One region of the Glaciimonas sp. PCH181 genome, then DNA from elsewhere that is predicted to be linked to it. Evidence: predicted binding sites of a transcription regulator. Region 1 holds the regulator's gene; each other region holds the start of a gene.

Region 1 (4,772 bases):
CGCGTTCGATTGCCCGTAATTTGCAATTGAATGAAGATTTGGTCGAGGCAATTTCACTTGCGCATGATCTGGGGCATACGCCCTTTGGGCATGCAGGGCAAGACGCGTTAAATGCCTGTATGACAAATTTTGGTGGCTTCGAACATAACTTGCAAAGCTTGCGGCTGGTCGACAAGCTCGAGCAACGCTATGGCGCATTCGACGGTTTGAATCTGATGTTTGAAACCCGCGAGGGCATACTCAAACATTGTTCCAATGCCAATGCCAAAAAACTAGGCGATATTGGGCAGCGCTTTATCCAGCGCAAACAACCGACGCTGGAAGCGCAGGTTGCTAATTTGGCGGATGAAATTGCCTACAATAATCACGATATTGATGATGGTCTGCGTTCCGGATTATTGACGCTCGAACAAATGATGGAAATCGATTTCTTTGCGCGCCATAGCCATGAAGTTGAAAAAACGTTTCTTGGATTACGTGGGCGACGCGCTATCAATGAAACAGTGCGGCGAATGATTAACGCTTTGATTAACGATTTAATCGACACCTCACGCCAACGGATTTTGGCCGCTGCGCCGTTAACCGTTGAAGACGTGCGAGATGCTGCGCCACTAATCGCATTTTCGGATGCAATGGCGGCTGAGGCGGCTGCATTAAAGCGCTTTTTACGCGAAAATCTTTATCGTCATTATCTTGTGAATCGCATGACTGCTAAGGCGCGGCGCATTGTGGTCGAGCTGTTTGATTGTTTTGTGGGTGAACCGAATTTGCTGCCGCCGGACTATCAATTAACGCCATCAACCTTGCAACATCCAGACGGCGCACAACTACAAGCGCGACAGGTTGCCGACTATATTGCCGGCATGACCGACCGTTATGCCATCCGCGAACACCGACGTTTATTTCTGGTCGATGAGGGTCATCTGTAATTGTTGCCGTGGCGATAATTCAGACGCGGGTTATTCAACTTTTTTAAGGAGTCATCCATGAAATTTCACTTCCAACCCGTTTGTAGTCTGGGTTTGATCGGCGCTCTCATTTCTTCTACTGCATTTGCATTTTCTTTAGCCGATTTGAGCAATCAGGATGCCAGTTCTGGATTGAAGGCGGCACTGGATAAAGGTGCAACTGTTGCGGTCTCTAAACTCGGTGTTGAAAATGGATTTTTGAATAACGATAAAGTAAAAATTGGATTACCAGGCGTGTTGGAGCAGGCGCGTCCGCTCTTGAGAATGACAGGGAAAGGGCAGCAATTGGATGATTTGGTTTTGTCGATGAATCATGCGGCAGAATCCGCCGTGCCACTGGCTAAACCTTTGCTATTGAATGCAGTGAAATCGATGTCGATCACGGACGCAAAAAATATTTTGAGTGGCGGTGAGACATCGGTGACGGATTTTTTCAAGCAGAAAACGGCGGCACCTCTGGAAGTGAAATTTTTGCCGATAGTGAAAAAAATTACAGACCAGAATGGCGTCTCAGCACAATATAACGCAACGATGGGCATGGTCAGTAAAACAGGATTAGTGCCAGGGCAGGCCGCCACGGTTGAGGGCTACGTCACTCAACGTGCACTGGATGGTTTGTTTTATATGATCGGGGAAGAAGAGAAGGCGATTCGTCGCGATCCGGTTGGCGCGGGAAGTGCCATTATTGGCAAGGTATTTGGTGCACTGAAACAGTAATCCGGCTGCCAGAGAAATGAAAGCCTCATTGATGAGATGAGGCTAAACAATCAGCAAAAAAATCATGCTGAAAATTATCCAAATAATATAGGTAATTAAAGTGATTTTCCAATAACAAAGGGCGCATTAACTGCGCCCTTGCTCGTTTGTCAGTTTAGTATTTTCTCAATGATTCTTGAGACACACTTGCATTGACTTAGACCTCACAACATTACGTAGCCGGGATAGGTGCATCCTCGGGCAAATGTTTAATCGCGGAATGTTGGTGGTTCTGCAGTTTATCCTTATATTTAATTACTTGACGATCAAGCTTGTCGATCAGCAAGTCAATGGCGGCGTAAAGGTCATGCGCAATGCTTTCAGCATGCAGGTCTTTGCCTTTTACGCGCAAATTAATTTCGGCTTTCTGGCGTTTTTCTTTCTCTGTGATTTTGTCGATAGTCAGGATCACACTAATATCTATGACCTGATCGAAATGGCGCTTGATACGCTCCAATTTGCTTAGCACGTGTTCGCGAATGGCGGGAGTTACGTCGAGGTGATGCCCACTAATTGTGAAATTCATACAGCGCTCCTATGAAGTATGTCGTTGGCGGTTCGGACTTGGGATGATCAATTCATTATGAATCGGTCAGTCAGGACACAGCGACGGTTGTGCATACATACAAACAGCTAAAGAGATTTACGCAAATTGACTGGCGGAATTCTTAATGCTTCGCGATATTTTGCGACCGTACGACGTGCAACTACCATACCTTGTTCCGCGAGCATATCGGCAATCTTGCTGTCAGAGAAAGGACTTTTAGAATCTTCCGCTCCTATCAGTTGTTTGATTAACGCCCGTATCGCTGTAGAGGAAGCCTCTCCACCTGCCTCTGTAGCAACATGGCTACCGAAGAAATACTTTAATTCGAACATCCCGTGAGGGGTGAGCATGTATTTCTGAGTGGTCACACGAGAGATAGTACTTTCGTGTAATCCTAGTGTATCAGCTATTTCGCGCAACACAAGCGGCCGCATCGCGACCGCGCCGTGTGAGAAGAAATTCCGTTGACGTTCTACAATTGCTTGCGCCACGCGCAGGATGGTATCGAAGCGTTGACGCATATTTTTGATCAACCACTTCGCCTCTTGCAACTGCGATCCCAGCGATCCTTCGCTTTTACCTTGCTTCAGAATATTGGCATAGAGGGCGTTTACACGCAGTCTTGGCATAACGTCATTATTAAGCATGACTTGCCAACCATTTTTTGTACGTCTGACAATCACGTCCGGCACCACATAATCCGAGGCGCTGCCCGCAAAAGTAGCGCCTGGATGAGGATTGCATTGCTTGATAACTACTTGTGCTTCACGTAAATCTTCGTCGTCGCAATCGAGCGCTTTTTTGATTTTATTAAAATCGCGTTGTGCAAATAAGGCCAGATAATCTTGCACAATAATTAATGCCAGACGACGTGTGACGAAAGCTACTTTCGGAAATGCTTTAATTTGCAGAGATAGACATTCGGCAGCATTGCGAGCACCCACACCAGTCGGGTCAAAGCTCTGCACCATCTTCAGAGCCATTGATAGCTCTTCGACTTCGATGTCTAATTCCTCTGGAAGACGGGCATGAATATCTTCCAGCGGCTCTTCCAGATAACCATTCTCGTCCAGCGCATCGATGATTAATTCGATCAATGCGCGGTCGCGATGCTGATCCACAGTTTCACGCATTTGCTTCAGCAAATGTTCGCGCAAGGTCGTTTCATAAGCTTCCAACTGCGGCCTGGCATCTTCGTCGTCCGGGGCTTTGGAAGTGCGCGCAACGTCGTCGAAACTCCATTCGCTGTCATTGTTAGCGCTGTCCTGGCTATTGTCGCCAGCCTCTTGAGTTTCACCGCCGCCTTCCGGCTCTGTTGGTGAACTGCTGACTTCACTATCGCCGGTTGGTGCATCCATCGTCGAAGCCGTCGAGTTGATTGCGCCGTCCGCTAACAACCTGACAGAGTTATCAAGAGGGTCGTCAAGCCGTTCCAGCAACGGATTGTCCGAGAGGATGTGTTCCAGTTCCTGATGCAGTTCCAGCGTAGACAATTGCAACAATCGTATAGATTGCTGCAACTGTGGTGTCAGCGCCAGATGTTGCGAGGTGCGGAGTTGGAGGGATTGTTTCATGTGTGCTGGGGATTCCTCAGTATTCCTGTATTCAGTTACATGCGGAAATGTTCACCCAGATAAACGCGTCGCACCGATTCGTTGGCGATGATGTCGTCTGGACTGCCGCTGGCCAGCACGCTACCCTGGTTGATGATGTACGCCCGGTCACAAATGCCGAGCGTTTCCCGCACGTTATGGTCGGTAATCAGGACGCCGATCCCACGCTCTTTCAAGAATCGCACGATGCGCTGAATTTCGATTACGGCAATCGGATCTATCCCTGCGAATGGCTCATCGAGCAATACGAAACGGGGATTGGTGGCTAAAGCGCGGGCGATTTCTACGCGACGGCGCTCACCACCAGATAACGACAAAGCCTGGTTTTCGCGCAGTTTATCGATTTGCAATTCTTGCAGCAGTGATTCCAGCTTGTCCGAGATTTGTTGTTTGGTGAGCGGCACGCCGTCTGGACGCTGAAGCTCGAGCACAGCCCGGATATTGTCTTCTACCGTAAGTTTGCGAAATACCGATGCTTCTTGCGGTAAATAGGACAGACCGAGCACGGCACGTTGATGAATAGGCAAGCGCGAGATATCCACGCCATCCAGATCAATTGCGCCGCCATCCGACGGCACCAAGCCCACAATCATATAAAACGAGGTCGTTTTACCGGCACCGTTGGGGCCCAGTAATCCAACCACCTCGCCATTTTTGACATTCAGGGAAACATCGCGGACAACCTGCCGCGCACCATAACTTTTTTGCAAGCCTTTGACAATCAGCGTACTCGAATTAATCGCCGTCATCTTACTTCCCCTTCGGTTGGATGACCGCTTTGATGCGTCCGCTACCGGGCTGACTTGTGCCAGACGCGTTGTTATTCACCGAGTAGAATTCAGCGCGACTATCGTAGGAAATGAACTCGCCGTTCACGACATCGGTAGG
Region 2 (4,772 bases), on a different contig from region 1:
GTATTTGCTCTCAATTTCAGTCTCCTGCTTTTGCAAATAATCTGATGCCGTCCCATCACCACTTTTGCAAAATGCAAAAAATGTGAGGACGCCATGTCCGTTTCTTTCCGCTATGTAGCCATTTCACCATGCCAGATAACAATCTCTGGAGGCATAAAAATGGCGGCTGCGGTACACGTCTTTGAACGTCTTGTTACGGATTAACACGTATCAGTAAGCATTGAACCCATTTTGAATAGCGTTAGCCCCAACAAACAATTCGCTATATGGATTACTCCTAAAGAGGTGTTGAATGCTGGCCAAATTTTGATAATCATAGAATCAGCATTTACCTGTCTGAAAGAGGCTGAAGCAAGAGATAAAGAGCGTGTTGGCGTTGGTATGGAGTGTAAATCCAGACGGCGCGCTCAGGCAAAGAAATGCGGAATTTATCGATAATAGTTGCAAGAAAGGCTGCCGGGCTGTGCATTGGTGGCCATGATTTTAGTAATTTTTATTATTAACGTGTTCAATCTAAGGAGTGGGATCAATGGCAAATTCATGGAGACGTTCAGTGCTGGCGGAACGGCATATTGCACTGGGCTCAAACCTCGAGGACTGGAATGGTATAGGTGCCGCCTGGACCTATAACCAAAGTCTGGCCGACGATCATGAAGCGATCCGTACCAAAGCGGGTCTGATGGACGTCTCCGGACTGAAGAAGGTGCATGTCGTCGGACCGCATGCGGAAAGCGTGATCGATTTCGCTACCACCCGCGATGTCTCAAAACTGTATGCGGGCAAGTCCGTGTATGCGTCAATGCTGAATGATAAAGGCCACTTTATCGATGACTGCGTGATTTTTAGAAATGGGCCTAACGCGTTCATGGTCGTGCATGGCGCAGGCCGTGGCGGCGAAGCACTGGCGAGCGCCGCAGTTGGGCGCAATGCTGCGCTATTGTTCGATGACGATTTGCACGATTTGTCGTTGCAAGGACCAGCGGCAGTGGAATTTCTGGCCGAGCACGTGCAGGGGATTCGGCAGTTGAATTATTTCCATCACATGCATACCAGTTTGTTTGGCCATCCGGTGACGATTTCACGTACCGGTTATACCGGCGAACGTGGCTACGAGATTTTCTGTAAAGCCGCCGATACCCCGCATATCTGGGACAGTATCGTGGAAAAAGGCGCTGCGATGGGTGTGCGTCCTTGCGCATTTACCGCGCTTGATTGGGTGCGGGTCGAAAGTTCGTTGGTCTTCTATCCTTACGATAATTCCGAGATGTATCCGTTCAAAGACGAACCGGCGGGCGATTCATTGTGGGAGTTAGGTCTTGATTTCACGGTCTCGCCAAATAAAACCGAGTTCCGTGGCGCACCTGAACACTTCCGTTTAAAAGGCAAAGAACGGATCAAAATCTTCGGCGTGTTGGTTGATAGCGAGAAAGCGACCGAAGCTGGCGATACGTTGTGGGCAGATGGCAAACAAGTCGGCGTGATTACTTGCGGTATGTATTCGCGGCTGACTAAACGGTCGATGGCGATTGCGCGATTCGACGCACCGTATGCGGTGCACGGCAAAAAGGTCGACGTGCGTGGAAAAGCAGGCACTTTGCAAGCCATTGCGCACACCCAGCCGTTCGACGATCCGGAAAAAACCAAGCGCACAGCAAAAGGCTGATTTCCTGAAATTTCCGCACACCGCTTTAGCCCATGTGCGGTTTTGTTTTAAGCAAAAGTCCCAGGCCAGCATCGCTAAAAAACGCCATGTGGATGACGGTGTTTGTTAGCCGATGTTGGCTTAGTCCATTTGACGGTTTTGTCACTTTTCATCGCATTAGCCATAAAGATTCCCGTTGAGAACGCGCAATGGGGTGCTGCGCAACCTCGGGCGTTTCTGCTTTCGGAGTTTTTTTCAAGGTGTTATCGGGTTAGTTTAGAGGAGACTTAATTGTGTTAAAAAGATCAAAAAATTCAGCCGTTTTTTGCCATGTAGCCGCCACACTTGTTTGTGGTTATCAGATCACCGCATCTGCCCAGACTGTCACCAATACAGCGCCCAGCGCGCCAGCTGCAGCCACGTTAGCGCCAGCGGCTGATGCAGCGGCACCGGCAGCAGCGCCGGTGTCTCCGTGGAGCGCCAATCTCACGCTGACCTCGCAATATGTATCGCGCGGCTTTCGTCAGACCTGGGGAAAACCTGCGATTCAGGGTGGTGTGGATTACACCCATCCTAGCGGTTGGTCGGCGGGCACCTGGATGTCTAGTGTTAGCGATCATTTCATCGAAAACGGCACGGTCGAATGGGATTTATATGGCGGTTATTCCGGCACAGTCGGTGACATTGCTTACAGCGGTTTAATTTATTATTACGTCTATCCTGGCGCAGAAATGTCGTTCGCCAAAACCAAATACAACTATGGCGAAGCGGTCGCCTCGGCCACCTATAAATGGTTGAATGTTAAATATTGGCTGACCTATACACCGACGTATTTTGGCTATAACAGCAACACGCTGGGCGTGGGCAATAACAAGAATAGCCGTGGCTCGGGCTATCTCGATATCAACGGCAATTTTGATCTGAGTAATGGCATTAATCTGCTGGTGCATTACGGTGCTGAACGGGTGCAAAACTTCTCTGCGTATAACTTTCAGGACACGCGGATTGCGTTGTCAAAAGTGCTGGACGGTGGCTGGACGTTGACCGGCGCTTACACCAAAGGCTGGGCTAAAAATGGCATCTATGCGCATTACACGACCGGCGCGTTAAATTCAGCAGGTGTGGCGGATGTGTCTAATCCGTTGGCTAGTACGTTTTTGGTGTCTGTAACCAAGACGTTTTGATGCTGCATGACTGTTCATTTCTCACGTAAAGCAGCTACGTAATTTACCTGACGTCCTTGTTGCTATTATCTGATTGCCGCCTGTAGAAGACCGGTTGGTATGGTCGGTTGTCGCGTGAACGACAACCGAACCAGCGCTTGCCGTCAGATTGCTGTGTATGTCTCAGGCCGACTACGATTACCTAATGTTCAGGTCATTGATTCGGTATCGATACATGCATAGCGTCATTTCTGCCTCATCGAAGGCGCTTACCGTTAGCGCAACTTGAATACTGACTCCTCAGCGGTCTGTCGTTTTTACTTTCCCTCCTGACCCTTTTTTAATAAAAATCCTGCGCACGCTTTATGCCAAATTGCGCATTTGATTCGGGTCCAAAATCATTCGTTCAAATTTTGCCTTGCCCAAGCTGCTGGATATTCATGTTCATTTGATGGCGCTGCCTTCTGGCACGATCGATAGGGTGAGGACAATTTTCTTGTCTTCCTTCTTCAGGTATCTGGGCCGCAGCAAATGATGGCTAAGGCGCGACCGATGGGATGTGATGTTCCCTGCGTTACGTTACATGTAACGTCGCATCGATTGATTTGATCGCCAATTGTGAACCATTGTTAATTCTCATTTTTTTTATAAGTCCTTGATATTAAATGAGGTTTAGATATTTTATGATCCTTTCCAAACGTGATTAATTGTTTTTGTATGAAGGTTTCCAGCTGGCATGTTCTTTGCTGAAAAGCTCCCAATCAGGCTATTACTTGTCTCGTCAAAAAAAGGGAGAGTCACCATGAAATCATCAAAAAAAATAGGTTTAGTTGCGGCATCAATATTACTCACCGGATTGTTAGCAGGTTGTGCTGGTAGCAGTGGCACCTTGAGCAGTGTTGGCGGTGGTGGACCAGGTAGCGGCAATCCCGGCACTGGCGATCCTGGTACTGGTACACCGGGTGGCGGTACAGGCGGCAGCGTACCAACATCTAACTTGGTATCGAATACTGGTTCGGTCGTGACGAGCGTCGGCACTGCGGTGCAGGGGATTGGTACTACGTTGACTAGTCAGTTGCCATTGCCGACAGATGCAAAAACCGGCTTGAACGGTGTTGTGACTAACGCCGGCGGCATTCTGACAACGTTGGGCGCGGGCGTGACGGGCGGCCTGGGTCAGATCGGGACTTCTCAAAATCCGATCGGCACAACGGTCGGCAGCGTTGGCGGTGTCGTCGGCAAAGTTGGTGACACGGTACAAAGCGCAGGCCAATTGGTGACAGGTTTGGGCACTGGTCAACTGGCTGCATTAGCGCCGTTGACAACCCCGCTTGGTGGTGTAGTCAACACGGTTGGCGGTGTGGTGAATCAACTGGGAAGCACGTTGACAACTGGCTTGACGACCGGTCCGGTACAACAGGTAACGCAGACATTAAGTACTGCTATCGTGCCGTTGACTAGTACGGTCAATACGCTGACACAAACGATCGGTAATACAACTGGCTTGAATCAACCGGTAAATGCTTTGCTGGGTGTGGTTGGTGGCACCGTAGTGGCGTTGGGGAATACGTTGACAGGTTCTAACGTGCCGGTGGCAGGTAGTTTGGGTGGCGTCGTATCGACAGTCGGTAATACCGTCGTTGCGCTTGGTAATAACAGTCTGACCAACAGTACACAACCTTTATTGGGTAATCAAACCGGCGGCTTGTTGCAACCGGTGAATAATGTGTTGCTTGGCTTGATCGGTGGCATCGGTGGTGCAGCGGGTGGTGCTGGTACTGGTCCTCTGGCACCAGTAACCGGTTTGCTGGGTGGCTTGACAGGCGGCTTGGGCGGTGCGGCCGGCGGCACAGGAGCGGGTCCTTTGGCACCGGTGACTGGGTTACTTAGTAGTCTGACCGGTGGCTTGGGCGGCGCGGCTAATGGCACAGGCGCTGGTCCTTTGGCACCCGTGACTGGTCTGCTTA
Region 3 (4,772 bases), 130 kb from region 1:
GCAATGTTACGGACTACGGAAGACAGGTCGAACTTGATGACGCGTTCGTACTCGGCATGTTTCAGGCTGTCCGCCCATAGGCCAGTTTCTTTGGCGTAGATTTCGACTAGTTTGACCAGCGCATCATCGCGACCTGTGAGTTTCAGGTATTTGATGGTCTGCTCATCGATGTAAAACATCGCGGCGGTTGAGCCGAATTCTGGCGCCATATTAGAGATGGTCGCACGGTCGCCCAGCGTCAGGTGGGACGCGCCTTCGCCGTAGAATTCAAGATAGGAAGAGACGACTTTCTGCGCACGCAAAAACTCGGTCAGCGCCAGCACGATATCGGTTGCAGTGATGCCCGGCTGCGGTTTTCCGCTCAGTTCAACGCCGATAATGTCCGGCAAACGCATCCAAGAGGCGCGGCCCAGCATTACGCTTTCGGCTTCCAGACCGCCGACGCCGATGGCAAGCACGCCCAGCGCATCGACCATCGGTGTATGACTATCGGTGCCGATCAGCGTATCCGGAAAAGCGATGCCATCTTTTACCTGGACCACTGGCGACATGCGCTCCAGGTTGATTTGATGCAGGATGCCGTTGCCCGGCGGGATGACGTCAACGTTTTTGAACGCTTTTTTGGTCCAGTTGATGAAATCGAAACGGTCTTCGTTACGACGATCTTCGATGGCGCGGTTTTTTTCGAACGCGTCTACATCAAAGCCGCCGCGCTCGACTGCCAGCGAATGGTCTACGACTAATTGTGTCGGTACGACAGGATTGACCAGCGACGGGTCACCGCCTTGTGCCGCAATCGCGTCGCGCAGACCGGCGAGGTCGACCAATGCGGTTTGGCCCAGAATGTCATGGCAGACCACTCGGGCGGGAAACCAGGGGAAATCCAGATCGCGTTTGCGCTCGATGAATTGTTTCAGGGAATCGGTCAGGGTTGCAGGATCGCAGCGGCGCACGAGGTTCTCGGCCAGGATGCGTGAAGTATAGGGCAGTTTGTCATACGCGCCGGGCGAGATCGCATCGACCGCGGCCCGCGTATCGAAAAAATCCAGCTTGGTGCCGGGCAGGGGTTTGCGGTTTGCTATGTTCATGGCTCACTCAGGAAAGAGGGTGTGATCGGGGATTGTGCTTAACGATGCGGCTCTATTTGCGGCCTTGATCGGAATGAACAGCAGGACTTTGGCCTGCTTTGATGTTCAATAACATTGATGCCAGATATTGTATTCAGGTATGACGTTTAATGCATTTTCAAAACGCCGCGCGCTACTGGCAAATATCAGCAGCGCGCTAGTCAACTTATTAGCGTTTGTCGATAGGCACGAAGGCTAAATCGTCCGGGCCGACATAATTGGCTGATGGGCGAATAATCTTGTTATCGATACGCTGCTCGATCACGTGTGCGGCCCAACCGGAAGTGCGCGAAATCACGAACAATGGCGTAAACATCGCTGTCGGTACGCCCATCATGTGATACGAGACAGCCGAGAACCAATCCAGATTCGGGAACATCTTTTTGACTTCCCACATCACGGTTTCCAGACGTTCGGCGATGTCGAACATCGCGGTCGAACCGGCTTCTTCCGACAACTTGCGCGCGACTTCTTTGATTACTTTATTGCGCGGATCGGAAACTGTATACACCGGATGACCGAAACCGATCACGACTTCTTTATTTTCTACGCGGGTGCGGATATCGGCTTCGGCTTCGTCCGGATTGTCGTAACGCTTCTGGATTTCGAATGCTGCTTCGTTCGCGCCGCCGTGTTTTGGACCGCGCAATGCGCCGATGGCGCCGGTGATGGCAGAGTAAAAATCAGAGCCTGTGCCAGCGATCACGCGGCTGGCAAATGTGGAGGCGTTGAATTCGTGTTCCGCGTACAAGTTCAGCGAAACATGCATCGCTTTTTCCCATTCTGCGGATGGTTTTACGCCATGCAGCAGATGCAGAAAATGGCCGCCGATAGACTCGTCATCGGTTTCAACTTCGATACGTTTGCCGTTGGTGCTGAAGTGATACCAGTACAGCAGCATCGAGCCAAGGGATGCCATCAAACGGTCAGCGATGTCGCGTGCGCCCGGCGCATTGTGGTCATCTTTTTCTGGCAACGTGCAGCCTAGTACCGATACGCCGGTACGCATGACGTCCATCGGATGCGATGCGGCAGGCAGAGCTTCTAACGCAGCTTTGACGCTGGCAGGTAAGCCGCGCAAGGATTTTAGTTTGGCTTTGTAGCCTTTGAGTTCGGCAGCTGTCGGCAGTTTGCCGTGGACTAGCAGATAGGCGATTTCTTCGAATTCGCACGTTTCGGCGACATCCAGAATGTCATAGCCACGATAGTGCAAATCGTTACCGGTTTTACCGACGGAACATAGCGCGGTGTTACCTGCGGTGACGCCGGATAGTGCGACGGATTTTTTTGCTTTGAAAACGGTTGGTGCTTCGCTCATTTTTGGTGTCTCCTGACGGAAAAGAATCGGTGTAAATAATCGTATTCAACTACAACGGCGGTGCTTATTTTTTCTGTGCGGCAAACAACGCATCCAGATGCTGCTCGAAATCGTGATAATTGATGCGGTCATACAATTCCATGCGGGTTTGCATGGTGTCGACCACGTTCTTTTGCGTGCCATCGCGGCGAATCGCGGTGTACACGTTTTCGGCGGCCTTGTTCATTGCGCGGAAAGCGGACAACGGATACAACACCAGACCGACATCGGCTGATTTCAGCTCATCTATTGTAAACAGCGGTGTCGAGCCGAATTCGGTGATGTTGGCAAGTACCGGGACTTTGACGGCGGCAGCAAACTGCTTATACATCGCCAGCTCTGTAATCGCTTCCGGGAAGATCATGTCAGCACCGGCTTCAACGCAGGCAATCGCACGTTCCAGCGCAGACTCCAAGCCTTCGACGGCCAGCGCATCAGTACGCGCCATGATGACGAAATTATCGTCGGTGCGAGCATCGACGGCGGCCTTGATACGGTCGACCATTTCCTGCTTGCTGACGATTTCTTTGTTCGGACGATGACCGCAGCGCTTGGCGCCGACTTGGTCCTCGATATGAATCGCTGCTGCGCCAAACTTGATCATCGATTTAACGGTACGCGCCACGTTGAAAGCGCTCGAACCGAAGCCCGTATCTACATCGACCAGCAATGGCAGATCGCATACATCAGTGATGCGGCGCACGTCGGTCAGCACGTCATCCAGATTGGAAATGCCAAGGTCGGGCAAGCCCAGCGAACCCGCTGCGACACCGCCACCGGACAGGTAAATCGCCTTGAAACCGGCACGTTTAGCGAGCAGCGCGTGGTTCGCATTGATCGCGCCGACCACTTGCAGCGGGGATTCTTCTTGCATCGCCTTACGGAAGGCAGCGCCTGCGGAATATTGACTCATGTGTTCTCCTGTTGGATGGCAATTTGTTTCATGCAGAGATCTGCACTGGCATTTTCTCTATACTCAGCAATCATCGTGCCAAGTTTGATTGATAGCGTGAATAGCGTGTCTTAAATAAAAATAAATCAATAAAATCAAATATTTATAGGTATTTTCGATAAAAAATTAACATGCTTGAAAAGCAGGGCGAAAAGAAAAATTGTTTCAACTTATGTTACATTTTGGAATATTGAAACATCATTTTGAACAGTTGAAACATGTCGCCTCCATCTCCTCCCCGCCGTGATGCCACTGATCCCAACCATACGCCGGTAATTTGGACTGTCTCGGTATCGCGCCTTTCCGACCTCTTTCGCGACATTACGCTGGAATACGACGACCGCGCGATTATCGAGCCTATCCATTTGGGCTTCGATGAAGCGGCGCGCCATATCCGTGAACGGATGGAAACCGAGCGCTGTGATGCGGTGATCGCTGCCGGGTCGAACGGTGCGTATCTTAAAAGTCGCTTATCGGTGCCGGTCGTGATTGCCAACGCCAGTGGTTTCGACGTATTGCAGGCGTTGTCTCGCGCACGCCAGATTACACCTGATATCGGGATCATTACTTATCAATCTACCATGCCGGCGCTGAGGGAATTCCAGAAGGCCTTTGGTTTTAAAATTGAGCAGCGCAATTACGCCACCGAGGAGGATGCGCGGGCACAAATAAACGAGCTGAAGGCCCGTGGCATCAAGGCGATTGTGGGTGCGGGTTTGATTACCGATCTGGCGGAAGAGGCCGGACTGGCGGCGGTATTCGTCTATTCCGCAGCATCAATCCGCCAGGCTTTTGACGATGCGTTGGAAATCGCCCGTCTTGCGCAACTGGAAGCGAGCCGCAGTCGCAGTCGGACTATCTCCGCGCCGGTGGTCGATACGCTGCGCGCTAAACATGGCATCAACGATTTGCGCGGCGATTCTCTGGCGATGGAAAACCTGCGTCAATCGATTGTGCTGTACGCCAAATCGCAGGCAACCGTGCTGATTCAGGGCGAAACCGGGACCGGCAAGGAACTGGTCGCGCAAGCAATTCACCGTGAAAATCCCCGCACGATGCTAGGCAACCGGCCATTTGTCGCAGTCAATTGCGGTGCGATTGCAGAGTCGCTGCTGGAGTCTGAATTGTTCGGCTATGAAGACGGCGCATTCACCGGCTCGCGGCGCGGCGGCCATGCCGGACTGTTCGAAGCAGCCCATCGCGGCACGCTGTTTCTGGATGAAATCGGCGAAATGCCGTTGACGCTACAAACGCGTTTGCTGCGTGTTTTAGAAGAACGCGAAGTAGTCCGAGTGGGCGGAACGCGGCCGATTCCCGTCGATGTACGGATCGTCAG

The links. The regulator sigma-54, encoded in region 1, starts transcription at its own class of promoters, with help from an activator protein. The targets are predictions, from matches to a motif close to TGGCANGNAANCTGCTTT.
Region 2: C7W93_RS08345 (collagen-like triple helix repeat-containing protein) is a predicted target of sigma-54. The motif match lies at 3,538-3,555, and genes of this name have one in related genera.
Region 3: prpB (methylisocitrate lyase) is a predicted target of sigma-54. The motif match lies at 3,461-3,478, and genes of this name have one in related genera.

What each region holds. Positions count from the first base shown of each region.
Region 1 covers NZ_PYFP01000002.1:831,759-836,530, reverse strand. Annotated here, with positions in the region: gene C7W93_RS16895 (deoxyguanosinetriphosphate triphosphohydrolase) at 1-929, shown strand, start outside; gene C7W93_RS16890 (DUF4197 domain-containing protein) at 987-1,685, shown strand; gene hpf (ribosome hibernation-promoting factor, HPF/YfiA family) at 1,897-2,250, opposite strand; gene C7W93_RS16880 (RNA polymerase factor sigma-54) at 2,358-3,845, opposite strand; gene lptB (LPS export ABC transporter ATP-binding protein) at 3,881-4,633, opposite strand; gene lptA (lipopolysaccharide transport periplasmic protein LptA) at 4,635-4,772, opposite strand, start outside.
Region 2 covers NZ_PYFP01000001.1:1,791,558-1,796,329, reverse strand. Annotated here, with positions in the region: gene C7W93_RS08355 (aminomethyltransferase family protein) at 530-1,663, shown strand; gene C7W93_RS08350 (TorF family putative porin) at 1,933-2,826, shown strand; gene C7W93_RS08345 (collagen-like triple helix repeat-containing protein) at 3,608-4,772, shown strand, end outside.
Region 3 covers NZ_PYFP01000002.1:705,511-710,282, reverse strand. Annotated here, with positions in the region: gene acnD (Fe/S-dependent 2-methylisocitrate dehydratase AcnD) at 1-1,088, opposite strand, end outside; gene prpC (2-methylcitrate synthase) at 1,297-2,445, opposite strand; gene prpB (methylisocitrate lyase) at 2,510-3,397, opposite strand; gene prpR (propionate catabolism operon regulatory protein PrpR) at 3,655-4,772, shown strand, end outside.